DNA from 2 places in the Streptomyces sp. NPDC048565 genome. Region 2 is predicted to be linked to the other one. Evidence: riboswitches for the same ligand, from Rfam matches in the RefSeq annotation. Region 2 holds a riboswitch; the other holds the start of a gene.
The links. A riboswitch is a leader RNA that binds a small molecule or an ion and turns the genes downstream of it on or off. The one in region 2 is predicted to bind glycine.
Positions count from the first base shown of each region.

Region 1: linked by a shared signal. The riboswitch ahead of gcvT (glycine cleavage system aminomethyltransferase GcvT) and the one ahead of gcvP (aminomethyl-transferring glycine dehydrogenase) in region 2 are both predicted to bind glycine.

Region 1 is NZ_JBEZIH010000020.1:97,451-105,945, reverse strand. It holds gene AB0C75_RS23645 (L-serine ammonia-lyase) at 1-595, opposite strand, end outside; gene glyA (serine hydroxymethyltransferase) at 752-2,011, opposite strand; gene gcvH (glycine cleavage system protein GcvH) at 2,031-2,408, opposite strand; gene gcvT (glycine cleavage system aminomethyltransferase GcvT) at 2,506-3,633, opposite strand; glycine riboswitch at 3,776-3,873, opposite strand; gene AB0C75_RS23625 (AAA family ATPase) at 3,982-4,668, shown strand; gene AB0C75_RS23620 (enhanced serine sensitivity protein SseB) at 4,892-5,671, shown strand; gene AB0C75_RS23615 (enhanced serine sensitivity protein SseB C-terminal domain-containing protein) at 5,772-6,566, shown strand; gene AB0C75_RS23610 (ABC transporter permease) at 6,920-7,912, shown strand; gene AB0C75_RS23605 (ABC transporter substrate-binding protein) at 7,957-8,495, shown strand, end outside.
Region 2 is NZ_JBEZIH010000013.1:182,720-191,214, forward strand. It holds gene gcvP (aminomethyl-transferring glycine dehydrogenase) at 1-2,594, opposite strand, end outside; glycine riboswitch at 2,787-2,882, opposite strand; gene AB0C75_RS18175 (PRC-barrel domain-containing protein) at 3,016-3,387, shown strand; gene AB0C75_RS18180 (DNA polymerase IV) at 3,309-4,790, opposite strand; gene AB0C75_RS18185 (MerR family transcriptional regulator) at 4,866-5,483, opposite strand; gene AB0C75_RS18190 (bifunctional nuclease family protein) at 5,653-6,126, opposite strand; gene AB0C75_RS18195 (MerR family transcriptional regulator) at 6,180-6,923, opposite strand; gene AB0C75_RS18200 (FHA domain-containing protein) at 6,966-7,742, opposite strand; gene AB0C75_RS18205 (DUF881 domain-containing protein) at 7,933-8,495, opposite strand, start outside.

The DNA.
Region 1 (8,495 bases), on a different contig from region 2:
CCAGCATCAGGGAGGAGATGGACAGGCCCGTCTCGTCGGCGAGCCTCAGCAGCTCGTCGCCGGTGCGGAAGGGGTGCTTCAGGACGGTGTCGTCCGGGACGATCGGGTTCTCGCCGGCCACGGCGTCCCCGTCGACGACGAAGCCGCCGCCCACCGAGTAGTACGTCTTCTCCAGAAGCGGGGCGCCGTCGCGGTCGTACGCGATGACCGTCATCCCGTTGGCGTGGTAGGGCAGGGCCTTGCGCCGGTGCAGCACCAGTTGCTCGTCGGCGTCGAAGGGGATCTCGTGCATGCCCAGCAGATTGATGCGCCCCGAGGCGCGGATCTCCTGGACGCGGGCGTCGGCGCCCTCGACGTCGACCGTGCGGGGCGACTCGCCCTCCAGGCCGAGCAGGACGGCCTTCGGGGTGCCGTGGCCGTGCCCGGTCGCGCCGAGCGAGCCGTACAGCTCGGCGCGTATCGAGGCGGTGTGGGCCAGCAGGCCCTCGTTCTTGAGGCGGCGGGCGAACATGCGGGCCGCGCGCATCGGGCCGACCGTGTGGGAGCTGGACGGGCCGATACCGACCGAGAAGAGGTCGAAGACCGAGAGGGCCACGGGAGTACTCCTAAGGCGTTGGTGGACGTCGTTGTCCGCCGGGTGGTGCGGGACGGGCCGGGTGGGCCCGGGAGCGCGGGGCAAAGGGGTGGGGGCACCGGGCTCACTGTGTTCAGTGTGCGCGGTGCCCCCACCCTGCGTGCAAATTGCGGGTGACTACTTGATGCCGGGGTACAGCGGGAACTTCTCGGCCAGCGCGATCACGCGGGCCTTGAGGTCATCGGCGTCGTACGCGGGCTTCAGCGCGGACGCGATGATCTCGGCGACCTCGGTGAAGTCCTCGGTCCGGAAGCCACGGGTGGCGAGCGCCGGCGTACCGATCCGCAGGCCCGAGGTGACCATCGGGGGGCGCGGGTCGTTCGGGATGGCGTTCCGGTTGACCGTGATGCCCAGCTCGTGGAGCCGGTCCTCGGCCTGCTGCCCGTCCAGCTCGGAGTTGCGCAGGTCGACCAGGACCAGGTGGACGTCCGTGCCGCCGGAGAGGACGGATACGCCCACCTCGGTGACGTCCGGCTGCACCAGGCGCTCGGCGAGGATGCGGGCGCCGTCCAGGGTGCGCTGCTGGCGCTCCTTGAACTCCTCGGTCGCCGCCACCTTGAAGGAGACGGCCTTGGCCGCGATCACATGCTCCAGGGGGCCACCCTGCTGACCGGGGAAGACCGCCGAGTTGATCTTCTTGGCGAGCTCCTGCGTCGACAGGATGACGCCACCGCGCGGACCGCCGAGGGTCTTGTGCGTGGTGGTCGTGACGACGTGGGCGTGCGGCACCGGGCTGGGGTGCAGACCCGCGGCGACCAGGCCCGCGAAGTGCGCCATGTCGACCATCAGGTACGCGCCGACCTCGTCCGCGACACGGCGGAAGGCGGCGAAGTCCAGCTGGCGGGGGTAGGCGGACCAGCCGGCCACGATGAGCTTCGGCTTCGACTCCTTGGCGAGGCGCTCGACCTCGGCCATGTCCACGACACCGGTGTCGTCGACGTGGTACGGGACCACGTTGTAGAGCTTGCCGGAGAAGTTGATCTTCATGCCATGGGTCAGGTGACCGCCGTGGGCCAGATCGAGGCCCATGATCGTGTCGCCCGGCTTCAGCAGCGCGAACATCGCGGCGGCGTTGGCCTGCGCACCCGAGTGCGGCTGGACGTTCGCGGCCTCGGCGCCGAAGAGCGCCTTGATGCGGTCGATCGCGATCTGCTCGACCACGTCGACGTGCTCGCAGCCACCGTAGTAGCGGCGGCCGGGGTAGCCCTCGGCGTACTTGTTGGTGAGGACGGAGCCCTGCGCCTCCATGACCGCGACCGGAGCGAAGTTCTCCGAGGCGATCATCTCGAGGGTGGACTGCTGACGGTGGAGCTCGGCGTCGACGGCGGCGGCGACATCCGGGTCCAGCTCGTGGAGGGAGGAGTTGAGAAGCGACATCAGTTAAGTCCCTAAGGTCTCAGTTGCCGGAGAACGCGGTGTACTCGTCGGCGGAGAGAAGGTCCTTCGGCTCCTCCGCGACGCGCACCTTGAACAGCCAGCCGCCCTCGAAGGGAGCGGAGTTCACCAGCGACGGGTCGTCCACGACGTCCTGGTTGGCCGCGGTCACCTCGCCGGTCACCGGCGAGTACAGGTCGCTGACCGACTTGGTCGACTCCAGCTCTCCGCAGGTCTCGCCCGCGGTCACCGTGTCGCCGACCTCCGGGAGCTGGGCGTAGACGACGTCACCGAGCGCGTTGGCCGCGAACTCGGTGATGCCGACCGTGGCCACGCCGTCCTCGAGGGCCGACAGCCACTCGTGCTCCTTGCTGAACCGCAGCTGCTGGGGGTTGCTCATGACCTGAATTCTCCTGTACGCGGGGGAGTGCTGATGAACGATGGTCTTACGGTGTGAGACGGGACTGCGTCACGTCTGCGGTGCGCTGCGCGCTGTGTCACTTACGGCGCTTGTAGAAGGGCAGCGCCACGACCTCGTACGGCTCGTGCGTGCCCCGGATGTCGACCGCGACACCCTCGGTGCCGGGCGTGGCGTGCGCCGCGTCCACGTACGCCATGGCGATCGGCTTGCCCAGGGTGGGCGACGGCGCGCCGGAGGTCACCTCGCCGACGACCTCGCCGCCGGCCACGACCGGGTAGCCGGCGCGCGGCACCCGGCGGCCCTGGGCGATCAGGCCGACGAGCTTGCGGGGCGGGGCCGCCTCGGCACGCTCGGCGGCGGCGGACAGCGCATCGCGGCCGACGAAGTCACCCTCCTTCTCGAACTTCACGACCCTGCCCAGGCCCGCGTCGAAGGGCGTCAGCGCGGTGGTCAGCTCGTGCCCGTACAGCGGCATGCCCGCCTCCAGGCGGAGCGTGTCGCGGCAGGAGAGTCCGCAGGGGATCAGCCCGTACGGCGCGCCGGCCTCGGTCAGGGCCTTCCACAGCTGCTCGGCGTGGGCCGGGTCCACGAAGAGCTCGAAGCCGTCCTCACCGGTGTAGCCCGTACGGGCGATGAGGGCGGGGACACCGGCGACCGTTCCGGGGAGTCCGGCGTAGTACTTCAGTCCGTCCAGGTCGGCGTCCGTGACCGACTTCAGTACGGCGGGGGAGTCGGGGCCCTGGACGGCGAGCAGTGCGTACGCCTCACGGTCGTCGCGCACCTCGGCGTCGAAGCCCCCGACGCGCTCGGTGAGGGAGTCCAGGACGAGCTGGGCGTTGCCCGCGTTGGCGACGACCAGGTATTCGGTGTCGGCCAGGCGGTAGACGATCAGGTCGTCCAGGATCCCGCCGTCCTCCGCGACGATCATCGTGTAGCGGGCCCGGCCCAGGCCGACGGTCGCGATGTTGCCGACCAGCGCGTAGCTCAGGAAGGCCGCCGCCTGCGGACCCGTGACCGTGATCTCACCCATGTGCGAGAGGTCGAACAGGCCGGCCCCGCCGCGTACGGCGTTGTGCTCGTCGCGCTCACTGGCGTACCGCAGCGGCATGTCCCAGCCGGCGAAATCGGTCATGGTCGCGCCCAGGGACCGATGCAGGGCGTCGAGGGCGGTGAGGCGGGGTGCGGCGCTCGGGGCAGTGCTCATGGACTTGGCTCCAGGGCATGACGACAGGGGGTGGTTCCCTCCCCATCTGTCATCGGAACCTGAGAGGTTCGCCGAGAGCCCCTGAAAGGGTCCGGCTTGCACCTTGGGTGGAGCCGCACAGCGGCCCGCTTTTCAGATCTGCCTCATCCACGCGGTACGGGGCCTGAGAGATTCAAGGGAGGAACTTGCTCCTTCGGCGCCCGGCGCACACGGTGTCCGGGACTCTCCCGCGCGGATTCAAACGGCCGGTATGCAGTTGGCGGGGTCATCATCGCACGCGTTGGGCAAGATTGCCTTTTCTTTACACTTCATGGGTAGCCCGTCGGGCGACTCGGCAGGGGGACGGCGATGACGTTGCAGGGCCACGCGGCGACCACGGGGGCGTTACCCGGTGCGCTGCCCCACCCCCGGCCGGGCGGGCCTCCCCGGGACCCGGGGAGCGTGCCCGCCCCCGTGGTGCGTGATCTGCGGGGCGGGGGCGGGCCGGGCGGCCTCGACTTCGCCGCGGGCGACGTGGTGGTGATCTCGGGGCTGCCCGGCAGTGGGAAGTCGACACTGATCCGGCGGGCGGTCCAGGGGCACGCGGTCGACTCGCAGGACACCAGGGACCGCTGGGCGGCCGTCCTGCCCGGAGTCGTCCCTTATGCCCTCTACCGTCCCCTGGTGCGCGCCGCGCACTTCGCCGGACTGCGGCGGCGCCTGCGGTCGGGCGCATCCGTCGTCGTGCACGACTGCGGCACGCAGGTCTGGGTGCGGCGCTGGCTGGTGCGTGAGGCCCGGCGCCGGGGCGGCGACCTGCATCTCGTCCTGCTCGACGTCACCCCCGAGGCGGCCAGGCAGGGGCAGTGGGAGCGGGGGCGGCGCGTGTCCGGATACGCCTTCGCCCGGCACCGGCGGGCCTTCGCCCGGCTGTTGCGCGACACGGAGACCGGACTGCTCCCGCCGGGGTGCGCCTCGGCGGTGCTGCTCGACCGGGAGGCGGCCTCGGGGATCGGCCGGATCTCGTTCCCCCGGGCGCGGCTCCCGCTGGGATAGGTCCCGTGGCGCCGGCGCGGGCGGGGAGCGATTCCTGGTGCGCCCCGGGGCCGCTGCGGGCGTCACTGTTCGCATACGCACAGTTCGCGGGCGTCCCGCGGGCCGTCCGATATCTGGACGGTGCGGTGGACGGCCCGTCGCGCCTGCCGGTGACGCCCCCCGAGCGCGGCGGACCGTCTAAGGTTTCAGCCGCACCACAAGGCGAGAAAGGGACACAGACACCGTGGACATTCCGGCTCAGGCCCAGGCCCCGTCGCATCCGTCGCAGGGGTGGCCGGCCAACGAGCTCGAAGAAGTGCTCAGCGCCTCCATCGGCGTGCCCGGGGCGGGCGGCAGGCTCGTCGAGGTGCTCGGCCGCAGCCAGGTCTGGGTACCCCTGCCGAACGGCGGAGGGCCCGACAGCATCGGCCTCGACCTGCCGACGGTCGACATCGACGGCGGCGCGTACGTCCCCGTGTTCAGCTCCGAGGCGCAGTTCCTCCAGTGCGTCGGCTCCCATCTCTCCTTCACCGTCGCGCCCGCACGTGAGTTCGCCCGTGGGCTGCCCCCGCAGCTCGGTGTCGCGGTCAACCCCGGTGGAGCCGTCGGGGTTCCCCTGCCGCCGGCCGCCGTCGCGGAGCTCTGCCGGGCCGGACGGACCCCGCTCGACGGCCCCGCGAGCGGCGGCCGGGTGCGGCTGTACGAGCCGGACTGGAAGGAGGACCCCGTGGACTTCCTCTCCGCGGTGTCCGCCGAATTCCAGGCGACCGGCGTGGTGAACACCGCGCGCCGGGCGCTGGCCAGCATCGAGGGCGAGGGCCCCGTGCTGTTCGTCGGCGTCGAGTCGCCCACCGTATGGGAATCCGCGGCGCAGAGCGCCCCGCTGGACGCCCTGGGCCGCGCGCTGGGCCGGGTCCAGGTGCCCTGGCCCGTCAATCTGGTCCTGCTCGACGCCGCGCAGGACCCGGTCGGCGACTGGATGCTGGAGAAGGTGCGCCCGTTCTACCGGCGCGACGCGTACTGAGCGGAGGCCCACGGCGGCTGATGGCGTCGAGGCCGTGTCGGGGGTGGCGCCTAAGCTGTTGGACGACGACGAGGTGGAACGAAGAGGGGCGGGACCCAGGGTGAGTGCGTCAGGCACCGCGGCGGCCGGGCAGCTGGAGCACATGCTTCGACAGGTGACCCCTGGGCGCCTCGACGCGTACGAGACGCTGCTGCGGTCCCTGGCGGACGGCCAGGTCTGGATGCTGCTCTGGCACGGTACAGCCGGTTCCCCGGACGCCCAGTACGGCAACATGGAGGTCCAGGGGCTGGGTTACGCCCCCTGCGTGACCTCCGCCCAGGAGCTCTCGGCCAGCGGCTGGACCAGGGCCCACGAGGTGACCACGGGCCGCGACATCGCCCGCTCCCTCTTCCCCGACCGCTGGGGCATCTGGCTCAACCCGCACGCCCCGGGCGGCGGCGTCGGCATCCCCTGGCTCGACCTGCGCCGCATCGCCACCGGCCTCGACCGGATGCCCGCGGGGCCGCTGCGGCTCTCCGAACCCGCCATCGAGCTCCCGCAGTTCTACGCCCTGTTGTCGCAGAACGCCCACCGCACCTCCGCGGTCCGCGCGCTGCGCAGGGCCTGGGTGCAGCCGGCGCTCGGTGCCCCGTACCTCGCGATCGGGCTCGACCTCTACGACACCGGCAGGCCCTCGGTCGACGCGGTCCGCGCGATGATGCAGCAGTCGATCGGCGTGGTCCCCGACGGGCTGCCGGTCTCGACGGTCTCGCTGTCCGACGAATACGACCCGGTCGCGATGTGGCTCAACGCCAACTCCCGGCCCTTCTACGACCGCGAGGCGCACGCCCCCGCACCGGCCGCCCCCGGCTACGGCTATCCGCCCGCCGCCGGCCCCGCTCCGCACGCCTACTGAGAAGGCGTCAGCGGACGCGGGGGCGTGCGGGTCATTGGTGCCGTGTTCAACGCTGTTGCGCAGCATGTCCGTTATCGCGGATTAGTGGCCGAGAGGTCCGCTGAGTAAGCACGAGTGTCCGGATAACGGAAGCCCTCTGACAGCATCACGTTTGAGCAAACATTCCCCGTCAGGTCTGGCGGGTGATCGCGAAGTGGCTGAAGACTCCACACAGCAGGTGGTCCATGCCCTACGCGCCCCTTTTTCAAACTGGGTCCGTTCGGCCGTAGCGCCACCACACGCACATGTCATACGAGCCGCTACAGCGGCGGTCACAGGCCGGCCACCGCCGGCCGAGAGGGGTCTCCAGCGCAATGACGGCACCGATCGAGACCACCGGGGCGGACGCGCTGCCCGAAACGGTGCTGGAAGGCGCCGGGCGCAAGGAGATCGAGGGCCGCTCGCTCGGCCGCATCGCCTGGACGCGCTTCAAGCGGGACAAGGGCGCGATGGCCGGTGGCATCGTTGTCGTGCTGTTGATCCTCATCGCGGTGCTGTCCAAGCCGCTCCAGTCGCTCCTGGGGCTCGACCCCAACGGCTTCAACCAGAGCCTGGTCGACCCCGTCATGCTCGCGCCCAAGGGCTCCCTGGGCGGGATGAGCTGGGACCACCCCCTCGGCGTCGAACCGCAGACCGGGCGCGACATCCTGGCGCGCATCCTCGAAGGCTCCTGGGTCTCCCTCGTCGTCGCCGTCGGCTCCACGCTGCTCTCCGTCGTCATCGGCGTCATCATGGGCGTCGTGGCCGGGTTCTACGGCGGCTGGGTGGACAGCTTCATCAGCCGGCTGATGGACACCTTCCTCGCCTTCCCACTGCTGCTCTTCGCGATCTCCATCTCCGCCTCCCTGCAGGGCAACGCCTTCGGGATGGAAGGACTCACGCTGCGGATCGCGGTCCTGATCTTCGTGATCGGTTTCTTCAGCTGGCCCTACATCGGGCGCATCGTCCGTGCGCAGACCCTCTCCCTGCGCGAGCGGGAGTTCGTCGAGGCCGCCCGGTCGCTGGGCGCACGCGGCCCGTTCATCCTCTTCCGGGAACTGCTGCCGAACCTGATCGCGCCGATCCTCGTGTACGCGACGCTGCTGATCCCCACGAACATCCTCTTCGAGGCCTCCCTGTCCTTCCTCGGCGTGGGTATCGCGCCGCCGCAGGCGTCCTGGGGAGGCATGCTCACGCAGGCGGTCGACCTCTACGAGGTGGACCCGATGTTCATGGTCATCCCCGGCATGGCGATCTTCATCACCGTGCTGGCCTTCAATCTGCTGGGGGACGGGCTGCGCGACGCACTCGACCCTCGTGGCAAGTAATCGCGGCAGTGCCGCACCGGACTAGCGAGGGGGCTTTCCTCAGCATGCAGAACAGAAAGACAGCAGCGGCCATAGCCGTGGCCGTAGCGGTGTCGCTCGGCGCATCGGCGTGCAGCGGCAGCGACTCGGGCAGTGACGGCAGCGGCGGTGGGGGCAACGCCAAGGCCGACGCGGGTCTCACCAGCGTCGTCAACGCGACGGACAAGAAGGGCGGGACGCTCACGCTGGAGCACTCCAGCGGCGCCGACTCCCTGGACCCCGGCAACACGTACTACGGCTGGGTGCAGAACTTCTCCCGCCTGTACGCCCGTTCCCTGGTGACCTTCAAGCCGGCCGCGGGCAAGGAAGGCCTGGAGGTCGTTCCCGACCTCGCCACCGGCCTGGGCAAGGCCAGCGACGACGCCAAGACCTGGACGTACACGCTCCGCAAGGGCGTGAAGTTCGACGACGGCAGCGAGATCACCTCGAAGGACGTCAAGTACGCCGTCGAGCGCTCCAACTTCGCGCCGGAGGCCCTGTCCAACGGCCCCACGTACTTCAAGGCCTACCTCGCGGACGCCGACAAGTACAAGGGTCCGTACAA
Region 2 (8,495 bases):
TCCTCACTCTCGGTCGGCTCGATCATCAGCGTCCCGGCGACCGGGAAGGACATGGTCGGCGAGTGGAAGCCGTAGTCGATCAGCCGCTTGGCGATGTCATCGATGGTGACGCCGGTCGCCTTGGAGACCGGTCGCAGGTCGACGATGCACTCGTGCGCGACCAGACCGGCCGGGCCGTTGTAGAGGACCGGGAAGTGCGGTTCGAGACGCTTGGCGATGTAGTTGGCCGCGAGCACGGCGACCTGCGTCGCACGCTTCAGGCCCTCGCCCCCCATGAGGCGCACGTAGGCCCACGAGATCGGCAGGATGCCGGCCGAGCCCCACGGGGCGGCCGAGATCGGGCCGACACCGGTCTCCGGACCCGCGGCGGGCTGGAGCGGATGGTTGGGGAGATACGGCGCCAGGTGGGCGCGCACACCGACGGGGCCGACACCCGGGCCGCCGCCGCCGTGCGGGATACAGAAGGTCTTGTGCAGGTTCAGGTGGGAGACGTCGCCGCCGAAGTGGCCCGGCTTGGCGAGACCGACCAGCGCGTTGAGGTTGGCGCCGTCCACGTACACCTGGCCGCCGGCATCGTGCACCTCCCCGCAGATCTCGGCGACGTGCTCCTCGAAGACTCCGTGCGTGGAGGGGTAGGTGATCATGAGGACGGCGAGCTCTTCGCGATGGGCCGCGATCTTGGCCCTGAGGTCCCGCACGTCGACCTCGCCGTCGTCGGCGGTCTTCACCACGACGACCTTCATGCCGGCCATGACGGCGCTCGCGGCGTTGGTGCCGTGCGCGGATGACGGGATCAGACAGACGGTGCGCCGGTCGTCGCCGTTGGCCCGGTGGTACGCGCGCACCGCAAGCAGGCCGGCGAATTCGCCCTGCGAGCCCGCGTTCGGCTGGATGGACACGGCGTCGTAACCGGTGACCTCGGCGAGACGCTCCTCCAGCTCCCTGATGAGGGTGAGGAAGCCCTCGGCCTGCTCGGCGGGCGCGAAGGGGTGCAGCGCACCGAATTCGGGCCAGGTGATCGACTCCATCTCGGCGGTCGCGTTGAGCTTCATCGTGCAGGAGCCGAGCGGGATCATGCCGCGGTCCAGCGCGTAGTCGCGGTCGGCGAGCTTGCGCAGGTAGCGCAGCATCGCCGTCTCGGAGCGGTGCTGGTGGAAGACCGGGTGGGTGAGGACCTCGTCGCCGCGCAGGAGCCCGTCGGGCAGCGCGTCGGCCGCCTCGGCGTCCAGCGTCTCGATGTCACCGCCGGCCCCGAAGGCCGCCCAGACGGCCTCGATCCGGCTGCGGGTGGTGGTCTCGTCGCAGGCGACGGAGACATGGTCGGCGTCGACGAGCCGGAGGTTCACCCCGCGCTCACGCGCGTCGGCGACCACATCGGCCGCGGTGCCCGGCACACGGACGGTGAGGGTGTCGAAGTACGCCTCGTGCACGACCTCGCTGCCCGCGGCCCGCAGGCCCTGGGCCAGGATGGCGGCGAACCTGTGGGTGCGCCGGGCGATGGTCCGCAGCCCGTCGGGCCCGTGGTACACGGCGTACATGCCCGCCATGACGGCGAGCAGCACCTGGGCGGTGCAGATGTTGCTGGTGGCCTTCTCGCGGCGGATGTGCTGCTCGCGGGTCTGCAGCGCCAGCCGGTAGGCCTTGTTGCCGTCCGCGTCGACGGAGACACCGACGAGGCGGCCGGGCAGGCTGCGGGCGAACTTCTCGCGCACGGCCATGAAGCCTGCGTGCGGTCCGCCGAAGCCCATCGGGACACCGAAGCGCTGGGTGGTGCCCACGGCGACGTCCGCGCCCAGCTCTCCGGGCGAGGTGAGTAGCGTCAGGGCCAGCAGGTCGGCGGCGACGGAGACGACCGCGCCCAGTTCGTGCGCCTGGTCGATGACGGGCTTGACGTCGCGTACGGCGCCGGAGGCTCCGGGGTACTGGAGGAGCACACCGAAGACACCGCGCTCGGCGACCTCGGCCGGGATGCCCTCGGAGAGATCGGTGACGACGACCTCGACACCGGTGGGCTCGGCGCGGGTCTCGATGACCGCGATGGTCTGCGGCAGGGTGTCGGCGTCGACCAGGAAGACACCGCCCTTGACCTTGCCGACCCGCCGCGCCAGCGCCATGGCCTCGGCGGCGGCCGTGCCTTCGTCGAGCAGCGAGGCGCCCGAGGTCGGCAGGCCGGTGAGGTCGGCGACCATGGTCTGGAAGTTCAGGAGAGCCTCGAGCCGCCCCTGCGAGATCTCCGGCTGGTAGGGCGTGTAGGCCGTGTACCAGGCGGGGTTCTCCATGACGTTGCGCAGGATGACCGGCGGGGTGAACGTGCCGTAGTAGCCGAGCCCGATCATCGGTGCGAGCACCTGGTTACGGTCGGCGAGGGTGCGCAGCTCGGCCAGGACCTCGGCCTCGGTGCGCGCCTGGGGGAGGTCCAGCGCCTCGGCACTCCTGATCACGTCGGGCACAGCGGCGGCGGTGAGCTCGTCGAGGGAGCCGTAACCGACCTGGGCGAGCATCTTCGCCTGCGCCCCGGCATCGGGCCCGATGTGGCGCTGCTCGAACGGAATGCCCTGCTCCAGCTGGGAGAGCGGAGTGCGACGGGGGGTCATGATGGAGGCCTCCTGGTCTGTGACGACCTGCGAGGGGAGCCACGGCGTGGCTGCCCGAACGGCCTCCCCCTCTGTCATCTCGACCTGAGAGCTTCACCAGCACGCCCTGGGGCATACCGGCTTTCACCGTCGGTGAGGACGGTGCCCGGCGCGGCACGTGCCGCACGGTCCCGCCCTGCTTTCCAGAGTGACCTCGTCCGTGCGGTACGGGGGCCTGAGAGATTCCGGGGAGGAGTTGCTCCTTCGGCGCCTCCGGATCGCTCCGGAGGACTCTCCCGCACAGGGTCAGCAGCCGTCTTCCAGCCTACCAGCGGGGTAGGGGCGGGCCGTCTCGAGTGGCCGACTGCCCGGATCTGTCCTTTCGTAGTGCCTGTGGAGCAGCCGCGACCACCTGATGCAGCCGTGACCAGTGGGAGGCACCGTGCAGACGGACATCGATCCACGCAGCCTGATCGGCCGCAAGGCCTTCGACCGGCAAGGTGCCAAGATCGGAACGGTGGACGAGGTCTATCTCGACGACGCCACCGGGGTCCCCGAGTGGGCCGCCGTACGCACCGGGCTCTTCACCCGGGACGCGTTCGTCCCCCTGGAGCCGAGCGAATTCGTCGACGGCACTCTCGTGATCCCCTTCGAACGGGCCCTGATCAAGGACGCTCCCGACTTCGGTGTGGGCCGCCATCTCTCACCCGAGCAGGAACTCCAGCTCTACCGTCACTACGGTCTGGACGTCTCCTCCTCCGACGTCCCCGGCCCCGACAGGGATTTCGGCAAGCTCGCCGGCCACGAGGAGTAGTCCACCGGGTCACGCACCAGGCGCAGCGGTTCGGCCGGCCGCAGCCGCGGATCGTCGATCCTGAACGTGCGCACCCGGCCGGGCGGCGACCACGGCTCCTCGAAGCGCACGGTGACCCGGCCGACGCCACTGCCCTGCACCCAGCCGTGGCCGTGCTCCTCGTGCCGTACGTCGTGACCGGCCGGCCAGCGCCGCGAGGCCAGGGGCTCCTCGCTCTCGCCCGCGTCCGCCCCGGCCGCCGCCCCCTCCCCCGCACGCTCCCCTGCCGGCTCCCGCTCGTCCGGCTCCGGGGCCGCGGCCGCGGCGGACTCCTCGGCGGCGTGCTGCGCGTCGGCGGCCTGCGCGAAGAGGTCCTCCTGTGTGAAGTCCGCCAGGCCCGTGACACCGACTCCGAGCAGCCGGACGCCGCCGGTCGTGTCCACGGCCTCCAGAAGCCGCGCAGCGGCCTCCCTGACCACCGTGGGGTCGTCTGTGGGGCCGCGCAGCGTCTCGGATCTGGTGAGCGTCGAGAAGTCGTAGCGGCGGACCTTGAGGACGACGGTGCGCCCTGACCGGCCGGCGCCCCGCAGCCGCTGGACGCACCGGTCCGCGAGCCGCTCCACCTCCGACCTGACGCGCACACGGTCGTGCAGGTCCACGTCGAAGGTGTCCTCGACCGACACGGACTTGGCGTCCCGCTCGGCGACGACGGGCCGGTCGTCGTGGCCCAGGGCCATGCGGTGGAGCGCGACGCCGTGCGCCTTGCCCAGCAGCCGCACGAGCTCCGCCTCGCCCGCCTCCGCCAGGTGACTGACGAGGGTCATCCCCGCACGCCTCAGATGGTCACCGGTGGCGGGCCCCACGCCCGGCAGGATGCGCACGGACATGGGCGCCAGGAGCTCCCGCTCGGTGCCCGGCTCGATCAGCAGCAGCCCGTCGGGCTTCGCCTCCTCCGAGGCGATCTTGGCCAGCATCTTGGAGCCGGCCAGGCCGACGGAACCACTGAGTCCGGTGACCGCTCCGATCACGGTGCGCAGCTGCTCGCCGATCGCACGCGCGGACGCGGAGTCGTCGGCGACCCCGCCGGCCTCCAGGTCGACGAAGGCCTCGTCCAGGCTGAGCGGCTCGACGAGCGGCGACAGCCGCCCGAGCAGCTCCATCACCTGGTCGCTCACCGTCCGGTAGAGCGCGAAACGCGGAACCAGATAGGCCGCGTTGGGAGCGAGACGCCTGGCCTGCGCCATCGGCATCGCCGAGTGCACACCGAAACGCCGCGCCTCGTACGACGCGGTGGCGACCACGCCGCGCGTCCCCAGGCCGCCCACCACCACCGGCTTGCCGCGCAGGCTCGGCTTCGCCGCCTGCTCCGCAGAGGCGTAGAAGGCATCCATGTCCAGATGCAGGATGGTGGGCGCGGCTCTCACATGGACCGATGCTGCCCTACGCCACTGACAACCGCCCCACCCGGCGCACGCGTCGCGCCGTGCCGCCCCGGTGGCTCAGCCCGCGCGATTGCGGCGCCGCGCCAGTTCATCGGCCGGGTTGTGGCCGATCAGGGTCTCCCCCGTGTCGACACGCTCCCCGTGGAGCTGGGACAGCGCCGCGTCGACGTCACGCCAGACCACACCGACGGCGATACCGAAGACGCCCTGGCCGCCCTGAAGGAGATTCACGACCTCGTCGGGCGATGAGCACTCGTAGACCGTCGCCCCGTCACTCATCAGGGTCATCCGCTCAAGATCCGTGAATCCGCGGGCCCTGAGGTGCTGGACGGTGGTCCTGATGTTCTGCAGAGCGACACCCGTGTCCAGGAACCGCTTGACGATCTTGAGGAGCACCACGTCCCGGAAACTGTAGAGACGCTGTGTCCCCGACCCGTACGCCGGACGTACGCTCGGCTCCACGAGCCCCGTACGCGCCCAGTAGTCGAGCTGTCGGTAGGTGATCCCGGCCGCCGCGCACGCTGTCGGCCCCCGGTAGCCGATGTCCCCTGCCACTGCCGCACCGTCCGCTGCCACCACTGCCGGCTGAACCGGCTGTCTGATGGAGTGGTCGGCCGCACTGCCGTGCTGCCGGTACGGCCCACCCACAGCCGTACCGTCGCCGCTGCTTCTCACGCCGACCTCCGTCCTTGACCTGCCACCTCGAAGGTAGGCAGTCACCAGGGGTGCGTCAACGATCGCCACACTCGGCACGCCGAGTGATAACCACCCTGAGGGTGGTTTCCCGTGACTGATTACCGGGAACGGCTTGTCGGATGCGCTGGCACCACCACCGCGGACGGGGTCACTGACTGTTGGTGCCGAAGTCCTCCGGCGAGATCTGGTCGAGGAACTCGCGGAACTTCTCCACCTCGTCCTCCTGCTCGTCCGGGATCGCGATGCCCGCGTCGTCCAGCACCCCGTCACTGCCGTAGATCGGCGTGCCGGTGCGCAGGGCGAGCGCTATGGCGTCGGAGGGACGCGCGCTCACCTCGACCCCGCTGGCAAAGACGAGCTCCGCGTAGAAGACCCCTTCTCTCAGGTCCGTGATGCGGACCTCGGTGAGCTCCTGGCCCACGGCCTCGAGCACATCCTTGAAGAGATCATGGGTCAGCGGCCTGGCCGGAGCCATGCCCTGCTGGGCGAAGGCGATCGCGGTCGCTTCCCCAGGGCCGATCCAAATAGGGAGGTACCGGTCGCCTCCCACTTCACGCAGGAGCACGATCGGTTGGTTGGAGGGCATTTCCACCCGGACACCCACAACGTCGAGCTCGTTCACACAGCAACCCTAGGACGTGCCCGCCATGTTTGGATAGTCGGGCTCCTCCGCCCTCAGAGGAAGCTTGCCTTCAGGGCGGTCTGCACGAGCGCGGCGTGGAGCCGGACGGAAAGCTCCGCGAGCTCCTTCGCCGTGGCCTCCGCATGGGCTCTGGTCTGCGGATTCCGGTGCCGGCGCAGGGGAGCCACCACCTGCTCGACCAGCCCGGCCTCACGCTCGGCGGCTGCCTTGACGGCCCGCAGATGCCGAGGTTCGAGACCGAATCTGCCCAGATCCGCCACCAGCCGCGCCACGGTCACCGCCTCGGCGTCGTAGCTCCCGCCGGTGGCCGGCACGATCAGCCCGTACGACTCCCACTCGACGAGCTGCTCCTCGGTGGCCCCGGTGGCGGCCAGGAGCTCGGCGCGTCCGATACGGCCGGCAGTGGCCTGCCCCGGGTCCTGGCCCCCGGGAGGACCGGTGGGATCGCTCCGGCCGCCACCGGCCGGCAGAGCGGCCTGCTCACCCCGTTCCACGGCCTCCAGGTGCTCACGGATGACCTTGAGCGGCAGGTAGTGGTCCCGCTGCATGCGCAGCACCTGCGCCAGCCGCTCGACGTCGGCAGGGCCGAACTTCCGATAGCCCGACGGCGTTCGCTGGGGCTCGATGAGCCCCTCCGTCTCCAGGAACCGGATCTTGGAGATCGTGACTTCGGGAAATTCGTCGCGCAGCTGCGTGAGCACCGTACCGATGCTCATGGCGCGCTTGCCCGCGGCGGCGGTGCCGTGACCGGCACCGCCTGTCGGTGTTCGCAGCATGGACCTTCCTGGGGGTCTCCCCGGACGCCGTCCGGGGGAGAGTCACACGCCCCGCTGGCTCGCGTAGAAGACCAGCCGGTACTTTCCGATCTGGACTTCGTCGCCGTTGGTCAGCGCGACGGAATCGATCCGCTCGCGGTTGACGTAGGTGCCGTTGAGGCTGCCGACGTCGCCCACGGTGAAACTACCGTCCGCACCCCTGTGGAACTCCACATGGCGCCGCGACACGGTCACATCGTCGAGGAAGATGTCGCTCTGCGGGTGGCGGCCTGCCGTCGTCAGGTCGCCGTCCAGCAGGAAGCGGCTGCCGGAGTTCGGGCCTCGGCGCACCACGAGCAGCGCTGAGCCTCCAGGCAGGGCGTCGACCGCGGCCTGGGCCTCCGGGGAGAGCGAGGGGACGGCCGTCTGGCCCGTCGCCTCGGCCTCGTACGCCTCGATACCGGAGATCGAGATGGTCGAGGTCGTCTCGGAGGCACGCTCGGGCACGCCGCCCCTCAGCGGCGCACCGCAGTTGGAACAGAAACGGCTGGCCTCGGCATTGCGATGCCCGCACCTCGTACAAACCGGCATGGACGAGCCCTCCGGAGCGGGGGCGAACCCTCCACCCGTACTTGAGGTCGATGGTTCCCCAGAACCTATGCGCCCTGCACCTCCGGGGTCAACGGACGACGCGCCGGAGCCGGCGCCCTGGACCTCGTCGCGGAAGAGCGGGCGCTCCGAGCCCTGCTCCTCGGCACTCTGACGTGGAGCGCGGTGGCGGGCAGCGCTGTTGCTGTCCTCGCGGGCGCTCTTTCCGAACAACTTCGCAAACAACTTCACGGGCGTTTCCCCTTGACCGAAATAGACCCGCCCGTGGGGCAGGACGAACCCTGAATGAACACACCTGCCGACCCGGACATTCTCACAACGTCCGTATCCACCCGACAGTTTCCACCACACGTCACCGATCCGTTGCGCCGACCCCCCGCAACCTGGTGCCCGTGTCCTTCGAGCACGGCGCGACACCGCCTCACCGCGACGACGACCGAGCGTGATCAGGCTGCTTCGCCGGCCGCAGGGCGTCCACGACGATGTCGTCGGCACGCACCACCTCCGCCGTGGCCTGCTCCTTCTCGAGCGTCTGCACCACACCTCCAGGGATGTTCAGCGCCGGCTCCAGGTCCTGCGGCTTGCCGATGACCTTGAACTCGTAGGGGGCCTCGACCTTCCGGCCGTCGACCCTCAAGTCTCCGGCATCACCGGAGAAATAGGTGTTGGCCACCACCCGTACACCATCGATCTCGATGGCCTCGGCGCCCGCCGCGCGCAGCTCCTGGATGGTGTCCAGGAGCATGTCGGGCTCCACCGAACCGGCCGGGTCGCTGATGGTCAGGGTGATGCCTGGGCCGTGCGCGGCGACAGTGCCCGCGAGGATCCCGAGCTGCCGCTCCTTCTCGAGCGTCTGCTTACGGGCCTCCTCCGCCTGGTCCGAGCTGTTCTCCAGCTCCGTGCGCTGGTCGTCGAGGCGCTGCTTCTCGTCCTCGAGACGCTGGGTGCGGTTGTCCAGCTCGTCGAGGATGCGCACCAGGTCCT